4 regions of the Catenuloplanes niger genome follow, and region 3 is predicted to be linked to each of the others. Evidence: riboswitches for the same ligand, from Rfam matches in the RefSeq annotation. Region 3 holds a riboswitch; each other region holds the start of a gene.

Evidence for each region. Region 3 has a riboswitch for cobalamin ahead of J2S44_RS40140 (FecCD family ABC transporter permease). Riboswitches for the same ligand answer to the same signal wherever they lie in the genome.
Region 1: it holds a riboswitch for cobalamin, as region 3 does, so the genes downstream of both, bluB (5,6-dimethylbenzimidazole synthase) here and J2S44_RS40140 (FecCD family ABC transporter permease) in region 3, are expected to answer to the same signal.
Region 2: it holds a riboswitch for cobalamin, as region 3 does, so the genes downstream of both, J2S44_RS28905 (CbtB domain-containing protein) here and J2S44_RS40140 (FecCD family ABC transporter permease) in region 3, are expected to answer to the same signal.
Region 4: it holds a riboswitch for cobalamin, as region 3 does, so the genes downstream of both, cobN (cobaltochelatase subunit CobN) here and J2S44_RS40140 (FecCD family ABC transporter permease) in region 3, are expected to answer to the same signal.

The regions. Positions count from the first base shown of each region.
Region 1 covers NZ_JAVDYC010000001.1:9,501,482-9,504,563, reverse strand. Annotated here, with positions in the region: gene pgm (phosphoglucomutase (alpha-D-glucose-1,6-bisphosphate-dependent)) at 1-970, opposite strand, end outside; cobalamin riboswitch at 1,320-1,523, shown strand; gene bluB (5,6-dimethylbenzimidazole synthase) at 1,560-2,207, shown strand; gene J2S44_RS41845 (DUF4184 family protein) at 2,681-3,082, opposite strand, start outside.
Region 2 covers NZ_JAVDYC010000001.1:6,495,386-6,498,467, reverse strand. Annotated here, with positions in the region: gene trmB (tRNA (guanosine(46)-N7)-methyltransferase TrmB) at 35-703, shown strand; cobalamin riboswitch at 810-985, shown strand; gene J2S44_RS28905 (CbtB domain-containing protein) at 1,019-1,228, shown strand; gene J2S44_RS28900 (CbtA family protein) at 1,228-1,980, shown strand; gene J2S44_RS28895 (sensor histidine kinase) at 2,984-3,082, shown strand, end outside.
Region 3 covers NZ_JAVDYC010000001.1:9,145,870-9,148,951, reverse strand. Annotated here, with positions in the region: gene J2S44_RS40150 (GTP-binding protein) at 1-955, shown strand, start outside; gene J2S44_RS40145 (type B 50S ribosomal protein L31) at 981-1,235, shown strand; cobalamin riboswitch at 1,419-1,602, shown strand; gene J2S44_RS40140 (FecCD family ABC transporter permease) at 1,691-2,692, shown strand; gene J2S44_RS40135 (ABC transporter ATP-binding protein) at 2,689-3,082, shown strand, end outside.
Region 4 covers NZ_JAVDYC010000001.1:7,409,824-7,412,905, reverse strand. Annotated here, with positions in the region: gene J2S44_RS32380 (ferredoxin-like domain-containing protein) at 1-459, opposite strand, end outside; cobalamin riboswitch at 1,109-1,235, shown strand; gene cobN (cobaltochelatase subunit CobN) at 1,292-3,082, shown strand, end outside.

The DNA of each region.
Region 1 (3,082 bases), 360 kb from region 3:
TCGGGTTCATCAGGCCGCCGTCCGGCGTGACGATGCCGTGCCGGTCCGCGTCCGCGTCGTTGCCGGTGGCGATCTGGTACGCGTCGCGCTTGCCGATCAGCGACGCCATCGCGTACGGCGAGGAACAGTCCATCCGGATCTTGCCGTCCCAGTCCAGCGTCATGAACGGCCAGGCCGGGTCCGTCTCCGGGTTGACCACGGTCAGGTCCAGACGGTGCCGGTCCGCGATCTCCCCCCAGTACGCCACGCTGGCGCCGCCGAGCGGGTCCGCGCCGATCCGCACGCCCGCGTCGCGCACCGCGTCCAGGTCGAGCACGGACGGCAGGTCGTCCACGTAGGAGGCCAGATAGTCGTACCGGCCGGTGGTGTCCGCGTTGACCGCCCGCGCGTACGGCATCCGGCGCACCCCGGTCAGCCCGTCCGCGATCAGCGCGTTCGCCCGGTCCTGGATCCACTTCGTGGCGTCCGTGTCGGCCGGGCCGCCGTTCGGCGGGTTGTACTTGAACCCGCCGTCCGCCGGCGGGTTGTGCGACGGCGTGACGACCACACCGTCCGCGAGCCCGGTGCGCCGGCCGCGGTTCGCGGTCAGGATCGCATGCGACAGCGCCGGCGTCGGCGTGAACCCGTCCCGGCTGTCCAGCAGCACGGTCACGCCGTTCGCCGCGAACACCTCGACCGCGCTTGTCGTGGCCGGCTCGGACAGCGCGTGCGTGTCCCGCCCGATGAACAGCGGGCCGTCGACGCCCTGCTCCTCCCGGTACTCACAGATCGCCTGGCTGATCGCCACGATGTGGTCCTCGTTGAACGCGGAATTCAGCGACGACCCACGATGGCCGGACGTCCCGAACGCCACCTGCTGCGCGGGCACGTTCACATCCGGATGCCGGTCGCGATAGGCGGCGAGCAACTCCGCCACATCGATCAGGTCGCCCGGCTCCGCGGGCTGGCCGGCACGGGGGTGAACAGACACGGCGGTCTCCTCGGGTTTCGCGCATGAGGACGTCTTGCCTCGACCCTAATGTCCACCCGCGTCACCCGCCCGCCACACCCCCGAGATCACGTCACCACCCGGGCCCACACCGGCCCGCCCGCGCTCACCGCTGGGCGGCGTGCCGCGGCGATCATCGACCGATGCGAAAAGGTCGTCGCGAGGGCCGGACGACCTCACTTTCGCATCGGTCAATGATCACCCTGGTCGTGGTGCGCGGGTGGTCATCTGAGTGCTCGCGTGCTTTCGCCGGCCGGGGAGGGCGCACGCGCGTACGTACCGCCGGATGGGCTTGTGATCTGGTCCTCGCGGGCGGGTAGGGTGCCGGATGGCACGAACTTTGTTGCGAGGTGCCCGGCCGGCGACGGCGGGGAGAATCGGGAAGCCGGTGTGAATCCGGCACGGGCCCGCCGCGGTGACCGGGGAGCTGCCGCCCATGCGCGTACGCGCGGCCACTGGCCCTGACCGGCTGGGAAGGCGGGCGGTGAGGTGACGATCCGGGAGTCCGAAGACCGGCCTCGCGCCTGATGACCCCGGCATGCCCGGGGCCGGACCGCAGCGGGAGCCTGCCGTGAACCATGACCTGTACGAGATCATCCACCGTCGCCGGGACGTCCGCGGCCAGTTCACCGGTGAACCGGTACCGGACGCCGTGCTCGACCGGGTGCTCGGCGCCGCACACGCGGCACCGAGCGTGGGACTGTCCCAGCCGTGGGACTTCGTGATCGTCCGCGGCCGCGCGACCCGGGAGGGGTTCCACGACCACGTACGCCGGGAGCGCGAGGTGTTCGCGGCCACGCTGGACGCGGACGCGGCGGCCCGGTTCGCCCGCATCAAGATCGACGGCGTGCTGGAGTCGACGCTGTCGATCGTGGTCACCTACGACCCGGACCGGGGCGGCCCGGCCGTGCTCGGACGGCACGCGATCGCGGACGCCGGGCTCTACTCCGCCTGCCTCGCCGTGCAGAACCTGTGGCTGGCCGCGACCGCGGAACGGCTCGGCGTCGGCTGGGTGTCGTTCTACCGCGAGGAGTTCGTCCGCGACCTGCTCGGCATCCCGGCCACCATCCGGCCGATCGCCTGGCTGTGCGTCGGCCCGGTCACCCACCTCGAGGACACACCCGACCTCGAACGCCACGGCTGGCGCCACCGCCGCCCCCTGCGCCTCGCCCGGCACGACGACCGGTGGGGTACCCACAGCGAGCCCGCCCCGCGATAGCCGGCGAGGCCGGTTGCCCGGCCCGCCCCGGTCGCCGTTCGCCCGGGTCCTTCCGGCTCTGCCTCGGCAGCACGGGGGCGGGCTGAGCCCGTCCCCGCGCGGGTCCTGCTCCGCTCGCCCCGCCGCTCGGTGCCGGCCGCGGTGTGTCGGCCGGGGTGTGCTGGCCGGGGTGTCGGCAGCGGTGTGTCGGCCGGGGTTGGCCGCCGGCTCGGTGCCGGAGGGCGCTGTCAGTCGGGGCGTGGTCGGCTGGTGCGTGGTCGGATCGGTGCCGGGTGTGCGGTCAGCTGCGGCGGGGCGGGGCGGAAGGGCGCGCCGGATCGGTGCCGCGTGCGTCGCACCCGGGTCAGAGCCGCGTGCAGCGCGGCCGCGCCCAGGAGGGAGAGCGCGAACACGCCGATTCAGCCGGGCACCCGTGGTGTGCACGAGGAACGCGCCCGGCAACCGGGAGACGAGCGCCGCGCCGGCCACGGCGATCAGCGCGGCGACCCCCAGAACAGGCCCGGCCGGGTGGTGACGGCCGGTGGATCACCGTGCCAGGCGTGCAGCAGCCGGCGGCGCCCGATGTGGACCGCGAGCAGCAGCGCGGCGATCGCGCCACCGACTGTCGACGCCAGGTCGGCGATCGGCGCGTGGTCGGTGACCGCGTCCCACCCCTGGTGGGACGCGGCACCGGCCAGCGCCGACAGGACGGTGACCAGGAACGCCGGCCGGCTCGCACCGAGCACCCCGTAGTCGCGGGCCGCCAGCCACACCGGTCGCGCGGGCAGGTGCGCGGCGACGACCGGTGCGGCCCGGCGCACCAGGACCGCGCACGCCAGCGTCACCGGCAGGCAGAACAGCGGCAGCCCGGCCGGTCCGTGCGCCACCTGGTAGAG
Region 2 (3,082 bases), 2.7 Mb from region 3:
CCGGGTGCGGACGTTCCATCCCCGCCGGGGGCGGATGAGTCCGAAGCACCACGACGCGATGGAGCGGCTGTGGGAGAGCCACGGCGTCGACGTGCCGCTCGACCCGGCCACGGCGCTGCCGCTCGACCTCGCCGCGCTCTTCGGCCGCGAGGCGCCCACGGTGCTGGAGATCGGGTCCGGCATGGGTGAGGCGACCGTGGCGATGGCCGCGGCCGACCCGGAGCGTGACTACCTGGCGGTCGAGGTGCACACGCCCGGCGTCGGCAACCTGCTGAGCATGAGCGAGCGCCGCGGCCTGACGAACGTGCGGGTCGCGCTCGGCGACGCGCTCACGCTGGTCGGCCACCAGCTCGCGCCCGCCTCGCTCGACGCGATCCACGTCTTCTTCCCGGACCCGTGGCCGAAGGCGCGCCACCACAAGCGGCGGCTGATCCAGCCCGCACACGTCGGCCTGCTCCGCTCGCGCCTGCGCCCGGGCGGCACGCTGCACTGCGCCACCGACTGGGCGGAGTACGCGGAGGCCATGCTCGACACGCTGACCGCGGAGCCGGGCCTCACCAACGCGTTCGACCGCTTCGCGCCCCGGCCGGACCACCGCCCGATGACGAAGTTCGAGCGCCGCGGCATCACCGCGCATCGCCGCATCTACGACCTGATCTTCCACCGCTCCCCCATCGAGGGCGAGCAGGTCCAGGCCCGGTGATCGAGGCGCCGGCCAGGTCGTCCCGCCGACCTGGCCGGCGCCTCGATTCATGTCCGGGGCCGGCGCGCATCGATGATCGCCTCTTGTCCGGGGAATTCGGGCGGCGGTACGCTGCCCGGGCCATGGTGCTCGGGAAGCCGGTGTGATTCCGGCGCGGTCCTCGCCACTGTGACCGGGTAGTGCCCGTTCCACCCTCGCCACCGGATCCTCACGGTTCTGGGAAGGCCGGGGCGGGCGTGATGATCCGGGAGCCAGGAGACCGGCCATGGCGACGCATCACATCGCCACGAGGCATGGACGAGAGGATCATTCATCATGCCGTCCCACGTTCCCGCGCAGGCCGCCGACCCGGCCGTCGCTCCGATCCGGGTGCCGCTGCTCGCCTGGCTGCTGGCCGTCGTCGCGCTCGTCGTGTCCTACCTGCTGCTCCAGGAGAACGGGCTGGTCACGACCGGTGCGGTCGCGGAGTACCTGCACGAGTTCACCCACGACGGCCGGCACGCGCTCGGCGTCCCGTGTCACTGATGGGCACGGTCACCCTCGGCGGGGTGCTCCGGCGCGGCGCCCTCGCGGGCGTCGCGGCCGGCGTCGCCGCCTCGCTGGTCGCGTTCTTCGTCGTCGAGCCGGTCATCGAGCGTGCGCTCGCCGTGGAGGAGGCCCGCGCCGCGGGCGAGCCCGCGGCGGAGGAGCTCGTCGGCCGGGCCACGCAGGTCGTCGGCGGCATGGTGGCCGCGCTCGCGGTCGCGATCTGCCTCGCGCTGGTGCTGGCCGTGGTGTTCGCGCAGGTGCGGCACCGGCTGCCCGGGCGCACCGACTTCGGCCGGGCGACGCTGCTGGCGTTCCTCGGGTTCGTGTCGTTCGCGCTGGTCCCGGCGTTGAAATACCCGGCCGACCCACCCGCGGTCGGCAACCCGGACACGGTGGGCGCGCGCACCGCGCAGTACCTGTCGCTGATCGCGGCCGCGGCGGCGATCTCCTGGCTGGCCGTGCTGGTGCGGCAGGTGCTCGTGGCCCGCGGGCACTCCACACCGCTCGCGGCGACCGCCGGCGTACTCACCGGCGTGGCCGGCTACGCGGCGATCATGCTGATCTGGCCGGCCGCCAGCGGCGATATCCCGGCGGACGTCCCGGCTCAGCTCATCTGGGACTTCCGGGTCGCGTCACTGGCCGAACTGGCCGCGATGTGGGCGACGATGGGCGCCACGCTGGGACTGCTGCTCACGCCACGGCCCCCGAAGGCGGCGCCCCGCACGGCGGAGGCCACGACCGCGGCATGACCCACCGGCTGCCGCCCGGTTCCGGGCGGCAGCCGGTCCCAGCCGGCAACCGGTCCCAGACGGCAGCCGGTCCCAGACGGCGTTTGTTCGGTGGCCGCAGGCTTCCACGCGGCGGCATGTCTCCGCGCAAGCAGCCGTTCCTCCGACGACCGCCGCTTTCCACGCGGCAGCAAGTTTCCACATGACGTCCCTTCGGCGGCCGCCGGCGTCGCGCAGCGACCGTTCCTCCGACGGCCACCGGTTTCCACGCGGCAGCTGGTTTCCACGCGACTTCCTCGGCGGCCTCGGGTTTCCACGCGGCAGCTGGTTTCCACGCGACTTCCTCGGCGGCCTCGGGTTTCCACGCGGCAGCTGGTTTCCACGCAGCGGCCGGTCTTCGCTCAGCGGCGGGTCTCCGCGCAGCAGTCGTTCTCCGACGGCAGCCGCTTCCACGCGGCAGCAGGTTTCCACGCGACGCTCCCTCGGCAGCGGCCGGTCTCCGCGCAGCGGCCGTTCCTCAGACGGCCACCGGTTTCCACGCGGCAGCACGTTTCCACGCGACTTCCCTCGGCGGCCTCGGGTTCCCCACGCAGCGGCCGATCTCCGCGCGGCCATTCCTCCGACGGCAGCCAGATTCAGGGGGAAGCCAGGTTCCGGGCGGCAGCCAGACCCCGGGCGCCAGCCAGGTTCCGGGCGGAGCCCGTGATCGCCAGGATCTGCAGCGGCCTGATGATCTACCCAGTCCTGCGCAGCGGCCGAATCCGCAGGCGGCCAGAGCCACGCGACGGCCAGACACACGCGACGGCCGGACCCACCCGGCAGCCAGACCCATCCGGCGGCCGGAGCCGTGTGGTGGCCGGGTTCGCGTGGTGGGTGGGCGTGCTGCCGTGAGGTGGCGTCGAGGTGAGCGGAATCGGGTGACGGGCGCGCGCGTCGTACGCGCTGGTCTGTGATTTGCCGGTTTTGAGGTGGCTCGCCGCTTTAATCTGGCAGAGGGGAGCAGGCGCGACGAGAGGAACGGCCGGTGGCGACGACGGGCAGCACCGCCGTGACCGGCACGGACGCGGACTGGGTGCACGTCTCGCGCCGCTCGCTCTCGCAGGACGCCGCGGACCGGCTCGCG
Region 3 (3,082 bases):
TACCCACGACGGTCGTGATCTGGTCCTGGTGCTGCCCGAGGCGATCGAGCCGCGGATGTTCGCCGAGGCCTACGCCCACCACCACGCCGCGCACCGGCACCTGCGGATCGGCGCCTACGTCACCGTCGCCGACGCCGCGCACCTGCTCGACGACCTCGACGGCACCGACGACCTCACCGACCGCGGCCTGCACGCCGCCGACGACGACCGGCGGTCCGTCGCCGAGGTGGTCTGCCATCAGCTCGAGTACGCGGACACGGTCGTCCTGCACGGGGAGGCGCCCGGCGGCGGGCTCGAGACGGCCCGGCTGCAGATCCTGCTGCACCGGCTGGTGCCCTGGGCGACACACCTGCACGTACCCGCCGGCCCGGCCACGTTCCCGTCAACGTCAACGTCAACGTCAACGGCGCGGCATGAGCCCGGCATCCCGGACCCGCTGATCCGCAGCCTGGAGGGATACCCGGTCGGCGTGGACGAGCCGATGCCGGACTGCGGCGTGGTGTCGCTGCTGTTCCGGGCGCGCCGGCCGTTCCATCCCGCGCGCCTGCACGCGCTGCTGGAAACCGTGACCCGCGAGACGGTACGGGCCCGCGGCGTCTGCTGGATCGCCAGTCAGCCGGACACGGTGCTGGCCTGGGAGTCGGCCGGCTGCGCGGTGTCGCTCCACGCGCTCGGCCACTGGCTCGACGCGCTGCCCCCGGCCCACCTGGCGCACGCCGGCGACCGGCGCCGGCTCGCCGCCGACCTGGACTGGGACCCGTACTACGGCGACCGGCACACCCGGCTGGCCTTCGTCGGGATCGACACCGACGCCGCCGACCTGCACCGCGACCTGACCGCCTGCCTGCTCACCGACCCGGAACTGGCCGAGGGCGCGGACGGCTGGCGCGGCTGGGACGACCCGTTCGCCGGCTGCTTCCCGCTGCCGGCGCTCACCCCCGCCTCGCTCACGTAGGCGTACCCACGAAAGGAACCACCGCATGAAGTCCGGAATCCACCCGTCCTACCACTACGTCGTCTACCGCGACCGCAGCGCCGGCTTCTCCTTCCTCACCCGGTCGACCGCCACCAGCGACCGCACCGTCGAATGGGAGGACGGCAACACCTACCCGGTGCTCGACGTCGAGATCTCCGCCGCCAGCCACCCGTTCTGGACCGGCCGCCAGCGCCTGCTCGACACCGCGGGCCGGGTGGAGAAGTTCCGCGCCAAGTACGGGCTGACGACACCCCGGTGACACAGTCCCGGCGACGTGCGTCGCGGCTGAACAGCCGTCGCGGCTGAACAGCCGTCGCGGGTGAACAGCCGTCGCGGCTGAACAGCCGTCGCGGGTGAACAGCCGTCGCGGCTGAACAGCCGTCGCGGGTGACGGGCGTCGCGGTCCGCCGGTCGCCGGAACCGGCCGGCGGACCGCGTGTGCTAGTGTCCGGCGCGAGTCGACCGCATCCCGACGGATGCCAGGGAACTCCGGTGCGAATCCGGGACTGGCGCGCAGCGGTAAGGGCGACGGCGGCACGACAACGCCACTGGGGAGCTTCTTCCTGGGAAGGCCGTGCCGCCGGCTGACCCCGAGTCCGAAGACCTGTCGGCTCACCGCTGTCGATTGGACTCTCGCGATCAGGGTCTCCAGACCCGAGAGGCCCCCTCGCTGTGGACCTGAGACCACCCCGCCGGCTGCCGTTCTGGCCGCTCATGATCGTGCTGGTCGTCGCTACGGTGCTCAGCGTGATCGGCTCGCTCGGTTTCGGCTCCGAACGCATCCCGCCGGCCGACGTGGTCGCGGCCGTCACCGACCGGCTCACCGGTGCCGCCCCCGGCCGCTGGGACGTCATCGTCTGGGAACTGCGGCTGCCCCGGGCGCTCATGGCGGTGGTCGTGGGCGCGGGCCTGGCCGTCGCCGGTGCCGGGATGCAGACCCTGGTCCGCAACTCGCTGGCCGACCCGTACCTGCTCGGCATCAGCTCCGGCGCCTCGGTCGGCGCGACGGCCGCCATCACCACCGGCGCGCTCGCCGGCTTCGGCATCTACGCCGTCTCGGCCGGCGCGCTGCTGGGCGCGGTCGGTTCCGCGGTGCTGATCTGGCTGATCGCCACGGCGCAGGGTGGCCTGACCCCGTTGCGGCTGGTGCTGTCCGGCGTGGTGCTCTCCTCCGGGTTGTCGGCGATCGCGTCGCTGCTGGTCTTCCTCAGCGACGACGCGCGTGCGGCGAACTCGGTGATGTTCTGGATGCTGGGCAGCGTCGGCGGCGCCACCTGGGAGAAGTTGTGGATCCCCGCGCTGCTCGTCGTCGTGCTCGCGGCCGGGATGCTGGCGATCCACCGCTGGCTGGACGCGCTCGCCGCCGGGCCGGAGACCGCTGCGGCACTCGGGGTCGGCGTGGCCGGCCTGCGCACGACGCTGTTCGTCGGCCTGTCCGTGCTGGTCGGCGTGCTGGTGGCGGTGAGCGGAGGCGTCGGATTCGTCGGGCTGATCGTGCCGCACGCGGCCCGGCTGGTCGTCGGCGCCCGGCACCGCGTCGTCCTCCCGGTCGCGGCGGTGACGGGCGCGGTGTTCCTGGTGTGGGTGGACGTGCTCGCCCGGGTGGCGGTGCGGCCGCAGGAGATCCCGCTGGGCGTGGTGACCGGTGTGCTCGGCGCCCCGCTGTTCCTGCTCCTGATGGGCCGCTCCCAGTACCGGTTCGGTGGCGACCGGTGACCGCGCTGCGCCTGGCCGGCGTCGCCGCCCGCCTGGGCGGCCGCACCGTGCTGCGCGACGTCGACCTCGAGGTCCCGGACGGTACGCGGCTGGGGATCATCGGCGTGAACGGCGCCGGCAAGACGACGCTGCTGCGGGTGCTGGCCGGCGTGCTGACCCCCAGCGCCGGAACCGCGCTGATCGCCGACGGACCGGACCGGCTCGTCGACCTGCGCCGGTTGCCGGCCCGGGAACGCGCCCGCCGGCTGGCCTTCGTGCCGCAGGAGGACGTGATGACCGCGGAGCTGCGGGTCGGCGAGATGGTCGCGCTCGGCCGAGTCCCGCAGACCCGGCCGTGGGCGCGCGGTGGCCGCGCCGAGCACGAGCTCGTGCGGGCCGCGCTCGACGCGG
Region 4 (3,082 bases), 1.7 Mb from region 3:
CGTGGCCAGCGTGGGGGCGGCGAGGAGGGCGGCGTCGAGCGCGTCGATCAGCGGACGCACGTCGATCAGGGTGGCGTCGTCGAGGCCGCTGAGCGGCGAGGCGACGATGTTGCGGGCGCGCTCGTGGGTGGCGGAGGGCAGCAGGCCGGCGTCGGCCAGCCGGACGCCGAGCTCGGCCTCGGCGCCGGGCGGGAGCGCGCGGAGCTGGAGATTGCCGCGTGAGGTCTGGTCGAGGTGGCCGTCGCCGAGGTCGCGGGCGGCGCGCGCCAGCACCCGGGCCTGGTCCGCGGTGAGCACGCCGCCGGGGATCCGCACCCTGGCCAGGCCACCGTCCGCGGCCGCGTGGACCTGCAGCGCGGTCGGGCAGGCGTCCGGGCCGGTACGCACCACGCCGCCGGGCACCGCGGCCGGCGCCGCCGGTGGCACGGTCCGGTGATCGGAAGCGGGAAGCGGGGACATGCGGCGGATACTACGGGTTGTCGCGGAGGCCGTTTCACCTTCGGCCGCCACAGCCCGACGTGCGTCACAACCGCATACACCGCACGCCGCCGATCCACACCGCTGCCGTAGGCGCGCGAACCGGCGGGATACAGGCGGAAATGCCGGGCGCCGAGCGCCCACACTCGAATTCCGCACGCCGGACGGCGCGATCGGGCGTCTCACACCCGATATTTCGGTATCCGGCCGTCTCGGCTCCCGCGGCGGCACGCACCCTGATTCGCGGAAGGCCGACCGGAGGCAAGGGCAGCATCACCACGCGGCCCTGGCGGCCCTGGCGGCCCTGGCGGCCCTCGCGGCCCTCGCGGCCCTCGCGGCCCTGGCGGCCCTCGCGGCGGGCCGCGGTGTCGTCGCGCGACGCCGGGCAGGCGCCCGCCGGGTGAACGCCCCGCCCGGCGGATGTCGCCCCGTCCGCCTCGCGAGACCCTGACGTCGGGAGCTCGGTGACGCGACGCCTTCGGCGCGGAGTGCCCGATGGGGACGGGTGCGGCCACCGTCGCGCGGCTCCGCGGCCCGGTGCCGAGGGCGAGCAAGATCACTGAGGGTGGCTTGACGGGTGGGTGGCGGGGTCGGGAGAGTGGGAGGGCTGCACAAGCGCGCGGCGACGGTGGAGGAAGTCCGGTGTGAGTCCGGCGCGGTCCCGCCACTGTCACCGGGGAGCGGACCCCAGCGAGACCACTGCCGAACCGTTCGGCGGGAAGGTTGGGGCGAGCATCGATCCGGGAGCCAGGAGACTCCGGTCGCCGCGACAACCGTCACGATCTGGGGCGCGGACCCCAGGGAGGAGCCCGCGGTGGCCCGCGTCCTGTTGCTGTCGACGTCCGACACCGACCTGCTCAGTGCCCGTGCCAGTGGCGCGGACTTCCGGCTGGCGAACCCGGCCCGGACCGCCGTGGAAGATCTTGACGGTCTGCTCGACGGCACGGAGCTGGTGGTGGTCCGGATCCTGGGCGGCTACCGGGCGTGGGAGGACGGGCTGGACGCGCTGCGGGCGCAGGCCCGCCCGGTCGTGGTGCTGGGTGGCGAGCAGGCGCCGGACGCGGAGCTGATGCGGCGGTCGACGGTCCCGCCGAACCTGGCGGCCGAGGCGCACATGTACCTGGCGCACGGCGGCCCGGCGAACCTGGCGGAGCTGCACCACTTCCTCAGCGACACGATCCTGCTGACCGGGCACGGGTTCGCGGCGCCGCAGCCGGCCCCGGCCTGGGGGCGCCTGGAGCGCCCGGCGACGGCGAACGAGAACGCGCCGAAGATCGCGATCCTGTACTACCGGGCGCACCACATGGCCGGGAACACCGGGTTCGTGCACGCGCTGGCGGACGCGGTCGAGGAGGCCGGCGGCGAGGCCCTGCCGATCTTCTGCGCGTCGCTGCGCAACCCCGGCGACGACCTGCTGGAGGCGCTGGGCCGGGCGGACGCGCTGATCGTGACCGTGCTGGCCGCGGGTGGTGCCGGCGGCGTGGTGCCGGCGGCCGCGCAGGCCGGCGGCGAGGACGACGCCTGGGACGTGGGCGCGCTGGCCGCGCTGGACGTGCCGATCCTGCAGGGGCTGTGCCTGACCAGCGACCGGGCCACCTGGGACGGCAACGACGACGGGCTGTCGCCGCTGGACGCGGCCACCCAGGTCGCGGTGCCGGAGTTCGACGGGCGGATCATCACGGTGCCGTTCTCGTTCAAGGAGACCGACGCCGACGGGCTGACCGTCTACGTGGCGGATCCGGAGCGGGCGCGGCGGGTCGCGGGCATCGCGTTCGGGCACGCGCGGCTGCGGCACGTCCCGCCGGCCGAGCGGCGGATCGTGCTGATGCTGTCGGCGTACCCGACCAAGCACTCCCGGATCGGCAACGCGGTCGGCCTGGACACCCCCGCGTCCGCCGTGCGGCTGCTGCGGGCGATGACCGAGCGCGGGTACGACGTGGGCGACTTCCCCGGCGTCGCGGCACAGGACGGCGACGCGCTGATGCACGCGCTGATCGCGGCCGGCGGCCAGGACCCGAACTGGCTGACCGAGGAGCAGCTGGAGGGCAACCCGGTGCGGATCCCGGCCGCGGAGTACCGCGCCTGGTTCGCCACGCTGCCCGAGGAGCTGCGTCAGGTCACCGAGCAGCACTGGGGTCCGGCGCCGGGTGAGCTCTACGTCGACCGCTCGCAGGACCCGGACGGCGAGATCGTGCTGGCCGCGCTGCGCGGCACCAACGTCGTGGTGATGGTGCAGCCGCCGCGCGGGTTCGGCGAGAACCCGGTCGCCATCTACCACGACCCGGACCTGCCGGCGAGCCACCACTACCTGGCGGCCTACCGCTGGCTGGCGGCGAACTTCGGCGCGCACGCGGTCGTGCACATCGGCAAGCACGGCAACCTGGAGTGGCTGCCCGGCAAGACCGTCGGCCTGTCCGCCGCGTGCGGGCCGGACGCGGCGCTCGGCAACCTGCCGCTGATCTACCCGTTCCTGGTCAACGACCCCGGGGAGGGTACGCAGGCGAAGCGCCGTGCGCACGCCACGCTCGTCGACCACCTGGTGCCGCCGATGGCGCGCGCGGAGTCGTACGGTGACATGGCCCGGCTGGAGCAGCTGCTGGACGAG